2 regions of the Streptomyces sp. YJ-C3 genome follow, and region 1 is predicted to be linked to the other one. Evidence: riboswitches for the same ligand, from Rfam matches in the RefSeq annotation. Region 1 holds a riboswitch; the other holds the start of a gene.
What was found. A riboswitch is a leader RNA that binds a small molecule or an ion and turns the genes downstream of it on or off. The one in region 1 is predicted to bind cobalamin.

Region 1 (5,180 bases):
GATGCCGAGCACCGGGCGTCCCTCGGCGGCCCGCCGCGCCAGCGCGTCCGCGAGGCCGCGCTCGCGCAGCCACTCCAGCGCCTTCACGGTCCCGCGCGTCCCGGGCACGACGACCAGATCGGCGTCGACCAGTTCCTCGGCCCGGTCCACGAACCGCACGACGACGCCCGGCTCGGCGGCCAGCGCGTCGACATCCGTGAAGTTCGACATCAGCGGCACCGCGCACACGGCGACCCGCAGCACGTCCTCGCCGACCGGCGGGGCCACGACGGACTCGCGCACGGCGCCCCGCAGGGACACCCGCAGCCCGTCCTCCTCGTCGATGCCGAGCCCGTGCTGGAACGGCAGCACCCCGTAAGTGGCCCTGCCGGTGAGGGACTTGAGCATGTCGAGCCCCGGCTCCAGCAGACTGACGTCCCCCCGGAACTTGTTCACCAGATACCCGGCGAGCAGCTCCTGGTCCTCCGGCGCGAGCAGCGCCGTCGTACCGAAGAACGACGCGAAGACGCCACCGCGGTCGATGTCCCCGACCACCAGCACGGGCAGCCGCGCGGCCCGCGCGATCCCCATGTTCACGATGTCGGTACGCCGCAGATTGATCTCGGCCGGAGACCCGGCCCCTTCACAGATCACGGCGTCATGACTGCCCCGCAACTCCTCCAGGCATCCGACCACGGTGTCGAGCAACGCGCCCTGCCGCGCCCCGTGATAGCCCCGCGCGCTCATCTCGCCCACCGGCTTGCCCATCAGCACGACCTGGCTGCTGCGGTCGCTGCCCGGCTTGAGCAGCACCGGATTCATCAGCGCGCTCGGCTCGACCCGGGCGGCCTGCGCCTGCATGGCCTGCGCCCGGCCGATCTCGGCGCCGTCGCGCGTCACGAACGAGTTCAGGGACATGTTCTGCCCCTTGAACGGCGCGACCTTCACCCCCTGCCGCACGAGCCACCGGCAGATCCCAGCGGTCACGACGCTCTTCCCGGCGTCCGACGTGGTCCCGGCGACGAGCAGCCCGCCGCCCCGCCCGCTCATCGACGCCCTCGCAACAACCGCCCGGCCACACAGACTCCCCACGCCATCACACTGACCCGCCGCGACAACCGCGCGGCCCGCTCCACGTCCGACACCCGCACCGCGCGCCCTCGCGCGTTCAGCACGGGCCGGTGCTCGACCCTGCCCCCGTACGCCAACGTCCCGCCGAGCCGCACCCCGAGCGCCCCCGCGAACGAGGCCTCGACGGGCCCCGCGTTGGGACTGGGATGGCGCCCCGCGTCCTCGCGCCAGGCCCGGGCGGCGTCGCGCGGACGCCCGCCGGCCAGCACGGCGAGCGCACCGGTCAGCCGGGCCCCCGGCCACCCGGCGACGTCGTCCAGCCGGGCCGAGGCCCAGCCGAACCGGCGGTACTTCACGGACTTGTGCCCGACCATGGCGTCGAGCGTGTTCACGGCACGGAAGGCGAGCAGCCCGGGCACGCCGCCCACGGCGCCCCACACCAATGCGCCCACGACGGCGTCGGAGGTGTTCTCGGCGACGGACTCGACGACGCCCCGCGCGATCCCGTCGGCGTCCAGCCCCTGCGGATCCCGTCCGCACAGCCGCGGCAGCAACTCCCGGGCCAGCTCCACGTCCCCGGCCTCCAGCGCGGCCCCGACGGCGCGCGCCTCCCGGCCGAGCGAGGTCCCGCCGACCACGGCCCAGGTGGCGGCGGCGGTCAGCGCGACGGAGGCGGCGGGGGAGCGGCGTACGGCACGGGCGGCGAGGGCGCCCACGGCGGTGGCCCCGCCCACGCAGACGGCGGTGTGCAGGGCGCCCCAGCCGCGGTGATCCCGCCACAGCACCCGCTCCACGGCCCCGGCGGCCCGGCCGAATCCGGCGACGGGATGCCCTCGACGCGGGTCCCCGAGCAGCAGATCGGCGAAGAGTCCGGCGGCGGCACCGCACGCGAAGACGCGCTCGGCCCGCGCCGCGCCGCGCAGGGCGAACATGGCGGTAGTTGTCCTCACTCAGGGTGTCCACGCCCTGGTTCGACGAGACCGGCAGCGAGAGTTCCTGGCTCGCCCTCCCGGAGAAGGGCTCACAGTGGCGGGACCGCGCCGGATTCGCACCGGCTTCCTCGGACTGCTGCCGTATATGGCCCGGGAAGTCCACCACGGTGCGCGAAGGTGCGTCAACTTGCCGTTGACCTGGGAGAGGGGAGTGTGGGGAGGTCCACAGCGCCGCGTGGGACCCGTTCACTGGGCCGGAATTCCTCTATGGGTCGAAAACAGGCCTACCTAGACTGGAAGACGGCAGACGGAGAGCGGTCCACGAGTGGTTGAGGGCGCCTTGGCGACGTGGTGAGGCGGATCCGTCCGGGACACCTGGGCGGGTCGCCCCGGCGGCGCTATGGTGCCTGCACGCGGGCGTGCAATGACGGGGGACGCCGGCTCTCGAGCAGGAGGAGGCCGGTGTGTCCCATGGGAGAGAGCACGCTCGGTCATGGCAGGAACAGGTCACCGGGCCGTGGCGCAAGAGCAGTTACTCGGGTCTGAGCGGGGACTGCGTGGAAGTGGCGCTCGGTGAGACCGAGGTCCGAGTCCGTGACTCCGGGAACCGGGATACGGCGGATCTGGTCTTCCGGCGCATCCGGTGGCAGGCGTTCCTGAGGGCTCTGGGCGGGTCCGGTCCGGGCAGGACCGACCGCTGAGTCCACCGCGGGGGGAGGAGGGCGCGATGACCGGTCACCACATGACCGAGGCGCGGCAGCGGGCGCACGGGGCGGTGAGCCGCACCGCGCGCGGAGTCGTCTCCCCACGTGGCCTCGTGGTGTTCTGTCTGGCCTGTGGCGTTGCGGCGAGCGTCGTCGGGGCGCTGGCCGCCGCACTGGTCCCGTCCGGCCAGGCCCGCGTCGTGGTCTGGGTGTTGGTCGCCGCGCTGTTCGCCGCCGCGACCGGCTTCCGCGCGGGACTACGGAGCGTCAGGGGCGGCTCGCAGCACCGGGATCCGGTGACGGATCGGGGTCGGACGGCGGGGCGTCGGCGCTGAGCGGCGACCGGATGGCCTCCGCACAGCGCAGGAGGAGCCGGGCGAAACCGTAGGCGATCGCGGTCACCGGGGACGACGCCGCGGCGACGACCGAACCCACCGCCCAGGGCGAGGTCAGGCCACACGCCTGGATCAGCACCACGAGCCCCGCCAGCCCGCCCAGCAGGACCAGCCCGCCGGACAACGAGGCCAGCAGCAGAAGTCTCGTGTGGCGACGGTTGTCCAGCATGATCTGGGCGTACATCCAGCCGGCCCGCCGGGTCAGGTCGTCGCTGGACACGACGTGGATGACCACGGCACCGAACGACGGCCGCTCGCCGGGAAGCTGTGCCACGACACCGACGACGGTGTCGGAGGCGGTGTCCGGGCCGGCGGGCGGCTCCCCGCTGTCCGGAGTGCCCGTGGCCGCCGGGGCGTTCGTACCGGCCGCACCACGCGCATCACCGCCACCATCGGTGCCGTCGAGCCGGGGACCGGCGGCCGCGAGGAGCCGCCACCACCACTCGTCGCCTGCGGCCGGCATGTGCGCCTCCTACACGGGCTCTCCAGGGCTCGGCCCGCTTGTCACCTCACGAGGTGTCGAGCCCGTCCCTGGTCTTGCTGATGAGATCGATGGCCAGGTCGCCGCTGTACGCGATCTCGCGGAGCGATTCGAAGCACTCCTGGTGTCGCACGATCAGTTCGTGGTCGTCACGGATCGTCTGGTTGCCCTCGGACTCCCGGTACAGCAGGTCGTCGTCGTCCGTGAAGCCGAGCAGGATGAAGCTGTTGAGCGTGGCGAAGTGCGCGCCCGCCGTGAAGGGCAGCACCTGGAGCGACACCCGGGGCTGCTGCGCGACGTCGAGCAGGTGCTGCAGCTGCCCGCGCAGCACACGCGTACCGCCGATCTGCCGGTGCAGGGCCGCCTCGTCCAGGATGAAGAACGTCCAGGGCGGGGTCTCGCCCTCCAGGGCGCGCTCCTGCCGCTCGGTCCGCAGCTCGACGATCCGCCGCGCCCGGGCCTCCTCCACGTGCGGCGCCAGCATGGCCATCGCGTAGTCCTCGGTCTGCAGCAGACCGGGCACCACGATCGGGTGGTACGTGCGGATCGACGCGGCGGCGCTCTCGTAGCCCAGGTACTGGCGGAAGCCGGGGTTGAGCACGTCGTTGTACTGCGTCCACCAGCTCAGCCCGCGCGACCCGCGCGCGGCCTCCTCCAGTTCGTTCCGCAGGTGCTCGTCCCTGACCTCGTAGTGCTGGAGCAGGGCCCGGAGGTCGGTCACCGAGACGCTCACCGTCCCGGCCTCGATGCGCATGATCTTGGACAACGACCAGTCGAGCGCCTGTGCCGCGTCGGTCTGCGTCTGCCCGGTTGCTTCACGGGCCTTGCGCAGTTCGATGCGCAGCCTGCGCCGATTGAGGCTGGGGTCGATGTCGCGGGCCATCATCTCTGTCTCCTTGCCGACCGTGTGCCAGGTCTCGATGCACCAGGTGAGAGCTAGCCAAATAGTGAACGGAAGCTAGCAGACAGCTGGTGGCGAATGGCTGGTGGCGGATGGAGTGCTGGCGGGGTGGCTCATGTCAGTCTGCCATATGGCATGTCCGCTGTGGCCTGGAGAACAGGGCTCGATGGGCCGTCCTCGCAGGGTCGCGACATTTGGCAGCGTCACACCCGTTCCGGTGACAAGTCGAACGTGAAAGCGGGGTGCGGGACGCCGTACGTCCCGCACCCCGCTCGGGTGCTGCTGGGCCTCTGTCGCGTTCAGAAGGTGAACGCGGCACAGGCGTGTCGTCAGGCCACGATCAGAAAGATCCCGTACGCCACGGCCGCCGCGCACAGCGCGAAGCACAGGTACGCGCCGGACGTGGCAACCGTCGCCGAACCGCCCTGCCGCGCCGCCGACTCCCGCTTGGAGAGGCCGACGATGCCGAGGGTGAACAGGCCCACCAGGGCCACGGTGACCACGAGGCTGACCCCGAAGACGGAGCCGAGAGCCGCCCAGTCGATCTTCATAGCTGGTCCTGCTTCCTTACAGCGTGGCGCCGGCGGGGCGCGCGGGGTCGGCCACGGCGGGAGCCGGAGCGGGGATCGTGGACTTGATGTCGGCCGACGCCCCGGCCTCCGCGACCGCGCCGATCGGCGGCGGGGTGACCGCGGCGATGGCCGTGGTCACGACGCC
Region 2 (5,180 bases), 3.0 Mb from region 1:
CTGCGTCGACGCCGCGGGCGATCGGCACATCGCCGGTCTCGGCTACCTGGGCCACCAGTTGTACGCCTTCCAGGACGCCGCCCTGCAGGCGGTGACGGAGAGCTATCAGGCCCGGCTCTCCGTACTGCGGGACGAGGACCTGGGTACCGGCCGAATGCTGGCACAAGCCCTCCTGGCAGGGCAGGAACCAGGCCCTGAGACGGGTCACGCCACCAGTGCGCCCCTCGCCTCCCGTTACGCGATCCTCACCCTGACGCTGCCGCCTCTGCCGTCCTCACCCGCCCGTCCGGTGACGCACGAGGTGACCACACGGCGCCGTGTCCGTCAGGTGGCGACCGCGCTCGCCCACCACCACGCGGGCCGCACCAACCTCGCCGTACTCGAAGCGACCCACGCCCAGATCCTGCTCCCCGCCGACACGCACGAACCCGACCCGGTCGTCGCCGAGCGGGCGAACGCCCTGCATCGCGCCCTGCGCACGGAGACCCGCCTCGACATCCGCGCCTCCTGCACCGATCCCGCCGAGATCCGCCACCTGCCCGCGTCCGCACGCGTCGGGCACGACCTGCTGCGTCTGGCCCGCTCCTCCACTGCCGCGGGCGATCACACACACCGCATCGCCGACCACGCTCTGGACTATCACCTCACCCACGTCTCCCCCGCTCAGGCCACACTCCTCGGGCAGATCGAACCGCTGCACCCGCACCCGGAGCTGGTCGACACCCTGCGCGCCTGGTTCACCAACGACCTGGACCGCGCGCGCACCGCCAGGGCATTGGGCGTCCATCCCAATACCGTGAACAACCGGCTCCACAGGGTCGGACGGCTCCTCGACGCGGACGTCACCTCGTTCACCACCCAGATGACGCTCGCCACGGCCCTCACCATCCACGGCCATCGGGCGGATCACGGCTGAAGCCGACGCCCTCGTTCGTCCCCTGGCTCACGCGGTTCCGATGCCGCCGGGAGCGGGCAGCACCTCTTCGACGGGCCCCCGCCGCACACAACGACCGCCCTCGAACAGCACGGCCTCCCCGGTCAGCGCACGCACCGCGGGCAGGTCATGGCTGACGAACACCAGGGCCGTCCGCGCAGGGGCGAGCAGGCGGGGCAGGGCGTCGAGGACCCGTTCCCGGGAGACGGTGTCTGCCCGCACCAGCGCACAACGTTGCAGTTGTCCGCCATGTCGGTGATCTCGCCGAGCTTCTCGACGCGTGGGACGCGCCGGCGGCCGTGCTGATCGGCCGCTCCTACGGCGCCGACCTCGCCTCGCGGTTCTGCCTGGCGCATCCGGAGCGAGTGGCCGCGACGCTGCTGCTGTGCGGGCCGTTCGTCGGTGAGTGGCGCACCGCGGACCGAGCGGAACGGGGCCGCCGCATGACCGCACCGCAACAGGCACGGCTCCACGAGCTCCAGCAATTGCCGCACCGCACGGAGCAGCAGGAGGTCGAGTTGCTCACGCTGTCCTGGTTCACCGACCACGCCGATCCCGAACGCGGCCGGCATTGGGCCGCGCAGGGCGCGCGGAGTCGGCGCCCCGTCAACTGGACCATGAACCGTGAACTCGGCGCGGAGGGGCGGAAGGAACCGCTCGTCCGACGCCTCGGCGAGCTTCGCGCACGTCTGCCCGCGCAGGTGGAGATCCTCGGCGGCGGAGACGATCCCCGCCCGCTGTCGGCACTCGCGTCGCTGGCGGTCCGGCTCGGTGTCCCGCTGACACGGATCGACGGCGCGGGGCACGAGCCCTGGCTGGAACGGCCCGATGAGGTACGCGGGCATCTCCGGAGATTCGTGCGGGGCGCGGTCGGACTGTAGGCCTCGACGGGCGCCGCTCCCCACCCTGCTCCGCTGACAGGAGAACGCTGAGAGGAGAACCCGGTCAGTCCGCCAGGCAGCAGTCCCCGCACTTCCCGCCGCCCGGGATGCGGTAGTACAGGCAGCAACTGCGGCGGCGGAACGTCAGCCCCGGGCCGGTGATCCGGCCGGTGCCACGAAGCCGTCCCGTCTCCAGCAACTCCCTTGTGAGGCACACGAGTTCTGTACGCAGGTCCGGCCGAGCCCTGAGCAGCACCGCCGCCGACCCGACGAGCGCGGACGCGACGTTCCCCGCCAGCAGCCCCGGGGCGATGGTGACGGTGAGTCTGCTCTCCAGTTCCTCCAGTGGGCCGTTGACCTCCGCGTACACGGCCTCCGCAAGGGACGGCAAGCACCCGGCGGGCCGTCCCGTCGGAGCCGCCAGGCGGAGCGCCGGACCGCCTCCGGCCCATTCCACCGTGCTCGTGTCGGGCACGATCCGGTGCAGGAGCGTGCAGGCCAGCACCGGTGACCAAAGACGGGCGGCGAGCCCCAGGTGCGCGAGGGAGACGCCTACGCGGGCTTCGTCCGTGGCGCAGCGGTCGTTGACCGCCCGCGCGAGAACGGCGAATTCCGACGAGGCGAGCCGCCCGCTCCCGGATGCCCGTCCTGCGGGCCTCTCCGCCGTCTCCAGGACGAAGAATCCGTCGAGTCTCGCGACCTCGTGAAGCGCCTCGATCACGCTCCCGCGCGAGAGCTCGCTCGGCTCCTCACTCACGACAAGTCCCTTCAGCGCTGTGGTGGTTCGGACATCCGGAGCCGAGGGCTCAAGAGGTCCTGAGGCGGCGCGGCGGCTTGAAGAGGTACAGATCGAGAATCTCCGGAAGGGGTGCGACGCCCGGCCCGCCGGCGGTGATCCAGTCGGCTATGTCCTCGGTGGCGTCACGGTCGTTGACGAGGCCGAGCCACACCGGGCGGGCACCCGCCGCCCGCCCGGCCTCCGAGGGCTGTACGACGATGACGTTGGCCTGGTCGCAGACATCCAGGCACTCGGAGACGCGGACCGGCGCGACCGCCCGCAACCGCGCGGTCTGCGCCGCGTGATCACCGCTCACCTTGGCGCTGCCGCAGCAGCAGTCGCGGCACACCACCACCCTGCACGGAACCTCGCGGCCCCGTGCTGCGCCCTTCTCGTCAGCCGGCCTCTTGGGCATGCCGCACTCCTCCCTCTCCGGGGAAGTCCGCCCCGGGGTCCGTCGAGGAGGCGACAGCGTGAGTCTCCTGGCTCTCGGGTCGAAGCTCGTCCCGGCCTTCCCACCCGTCCTGGGCAGTGGCTCGTCGGGATCCGCTCGCCGATCACAGTGGCGGTACCGCACCGGATTCACACCGGATTCCTCGAACCGCCGTCGCCTATGTCGTCGGCAATCATGCCATCCGGCCCGCCGCCGGATCGCCTGCGGCCTCACCAGTACGGCCATGTCCCGCTCCCCTACCGCGCCGGCGCCCAAACGCTCACCTCGCGCACGTGTGGATCATGCCGCAAACCTCCGCCACACGGCCCGCTCCGCACAAGTCCCGGAACGGAAGCCGGAGTAGCCTCCTAATTAAACTAACTGGTAAGTTTAATTTATGAAGCGGAACACCACCTCCCGAGCCCGTCTTCTCGCCGCGGCCGAGGGCGTCTTCTATGAGCGGGGGATCGTCTCGACCAACGTCGACGCCGTCGCCCAGGAAGCGGGAGTGACGAAGCCGACCCTGTACGCCCACTTCCCGTCGAAATCGGCGCTGGCGGCGGAAGCGCTCAGAAGTCGGCATGCGCGGCGGGCCGCCGATCTGGAGACGTACCTCTCCACCGAGGCGTCAGGGGAACCGCGTCTGCTCGCCGTGTTCACGTGGCTGGCCGACTGGTACGAGGGCCACGGGAAGAGAGGGTGTGCCTTCGTCAACGCCGCCGCCGAGCTGTCACCGTCGGACGAGCTGGTCTCGGTCGCGGCGCAGGAGGAGAAGCAGTGGCTGCTGAACACGCTCGGGCGGCTGTGCGAGGAGGCCGGTGCCAGGTCCCCTGAGGTGCTCGCCTCCCAACTCCTGCTCCTCATCGACGGCGTGGCCGGACGCGTGGTCGTCCACGGTCCCGGGGCCGCGGCCGGCGCGGTCGACGACGCGGCGCGGGCGGCCGCGGTGCTCGTCGCGGCGGCCACGGGCGCTCATGCGTAGCCTGTCCGACCGCCCGGTCCAGCGGGCCACACGGATCGTGGCGGGGCTGGCCCTGTTCGGCTTCTCCCTGGCACTGCTCCTCAAAGCGGGTCTCGGCGCCGACCCGTGGACCGTCTTCACGCAGGGCATCGCTCTGGCCACCGGCCTCTCGCTCGGCGAGGTGGTCGTCGTCGTCTCGCTGGTCCTGCTGGTGCTGTGGCTCCCGCTGCGCCAGCGTCCCGGCTTGGGCACGGTCGCCAACGCGTTGCTCGTCGGGCCGTTCCTCGACCTGGGCATCGCGTGGCTCCCCGCCGCGCACCACCTGGTCGAACGGGCGGTCTTCCTCGTGGTGGCGGTGTGCGGCGTGGCCGTCGCGACCGGTCTCTACGTGGGGGCGGGCTGGGGCCCGGGTCCCCGTGACGGGCTGATGACCGGGCTGGCCGAGCGCGGCGTTCCCGTCGTGGCGGCGCGTGCGGCGATCGAGGTGTCGGTGCTGGCCGCGGGATGGCTGCTGGGCGGCGGTGTCGGCATCGCCACGGTGGTGTTCGCCCTCGCGATAGGCCCCCTCGTCGGCTATGCGCTGCCGAAGCTGACGCTGGGCCGACCGGACCGGGGCCGGTGAGACGGCCCGGTCGGGTACGTACGCCGAACCCGACTGTCCCGCGCCGGGGTTCCCTTCACCGCCCTGATTTCCGTTGCCGCGGCCGGAACGACAGGGAAAGTCAGCGGCGCTGTGCTCCTCGGTGGTCCGCCGCGTCCTCGCAGACCAGCCTGTGCGTGTCCGAGCTGATCGATCTGGACGGCTTCCCTTCGGGCAGCGCGGGGGCCACCGCCCGGAACACCGCGCGCACCCGTTCCTCGTCGTACTCCCAGAGGTTCGCGGTCGCCCGCAGGGACGCCCCTCCCCCGGGCAGCAGCTCGGCCTCGTGGAAGGCGCCGCTGTCGCGGAGGGCCTCGATGCCGCCGAGGCGCGCTGCCGCGCCCGGGGAGCAGACGGTCCACCACGCGTAGCCCCGCAGGGCCGTGTCCAGTTCGGGGAACGTGTCCTCCAGCAGCAGGCCGATCTCACGCTCCAGCGCGGTCCTGCCCGTCACGGATTCCGCGTCGTCCGCGATGCTTCCGTAGAGGATGTCCGTGTGCCGGTGCAGTTGCGTACGGAAGAAGGCGATCCAGCGGTGCTGGGTCTCGTCGCG

Region 2: another riboswitch for cobalamin. It lies ahead of ACVHNB_RS15575 (hypothetical protein); the one in region 1 lies ahead of ACVHNB_RS29410 (cobalamin biosynthesis protein).

The regions. Positions count from the first base shown of each region.
Region 1 covers NZ_CM132685.1:6,547,785-6,552,964, reverse strand. Annotated here, with positions in the region: gene ACVHNB_RS29415 (cobyric acid synthase) at 1-1,029, opposite strand, end outside; gene ACVHNB_RS29410 (cobalamin biosynthesis protein) at 1,026-1,982, opposite strand; cobalamin riboswitch at 2,019-2,164, opposite strand; gene ACVHNB_RS29405 (DUF397 domain-containing protein) at 2,447-2,683, shown strand; gene ACVHNB_RS29400 (hypothetical protein) at 2,710-3,021, shown strand; gene ACVHNB_RS29395 (hypothetical protein) at 2,954-3,544, opposite strand; gene ACVHNB_RS29390 (helix-turn-helix domain-containing protein) at 3,591-4,445, opposite strand; gene ACVHNB_RS29385 (hypothetical protein) at 4,793-5,014, opposite strand; gene ACVHNB_RS29380 (anion permease) at 5,031-5,180, opposite strand, start outside.
Region 2 covers NZ_CM132685.1:3,559,222-3,564,401, reverse strand. Annotated here, with positions in the region: gene ACVHNB_RS15595 (PucR family transcriptional regulator) at 1-916, shown strand, start outside; gene ACVHNB_RS15590 (hypothetical protein) at 944-1,156, opposite strand; gene ACVHNB_RS15585 (alpha/beta fold hydrolase) at 1,147-1,815, shown strand; gene ACVHNB_RS15580 ((2Fe-2S)-binding protein) at 1,880-2,572, opposite strand; gene ACVHNB_RS15575 (hypothetical protein) at 2,622-3,008, opposite strand; cobalamin riboswitch at 3,050-3,214, opposite strand; gene ACVHNB_RS15570 (TetR/AcrR family transcriptional regulator) at 3,424-4,008, shown strand; gene yczE (membrane protein YczE) at 4,001-4,609, shown strand; gene ACVHNB_RS15560 (hypothetical protein) at 4,710-5,180, opposite strand, start outside.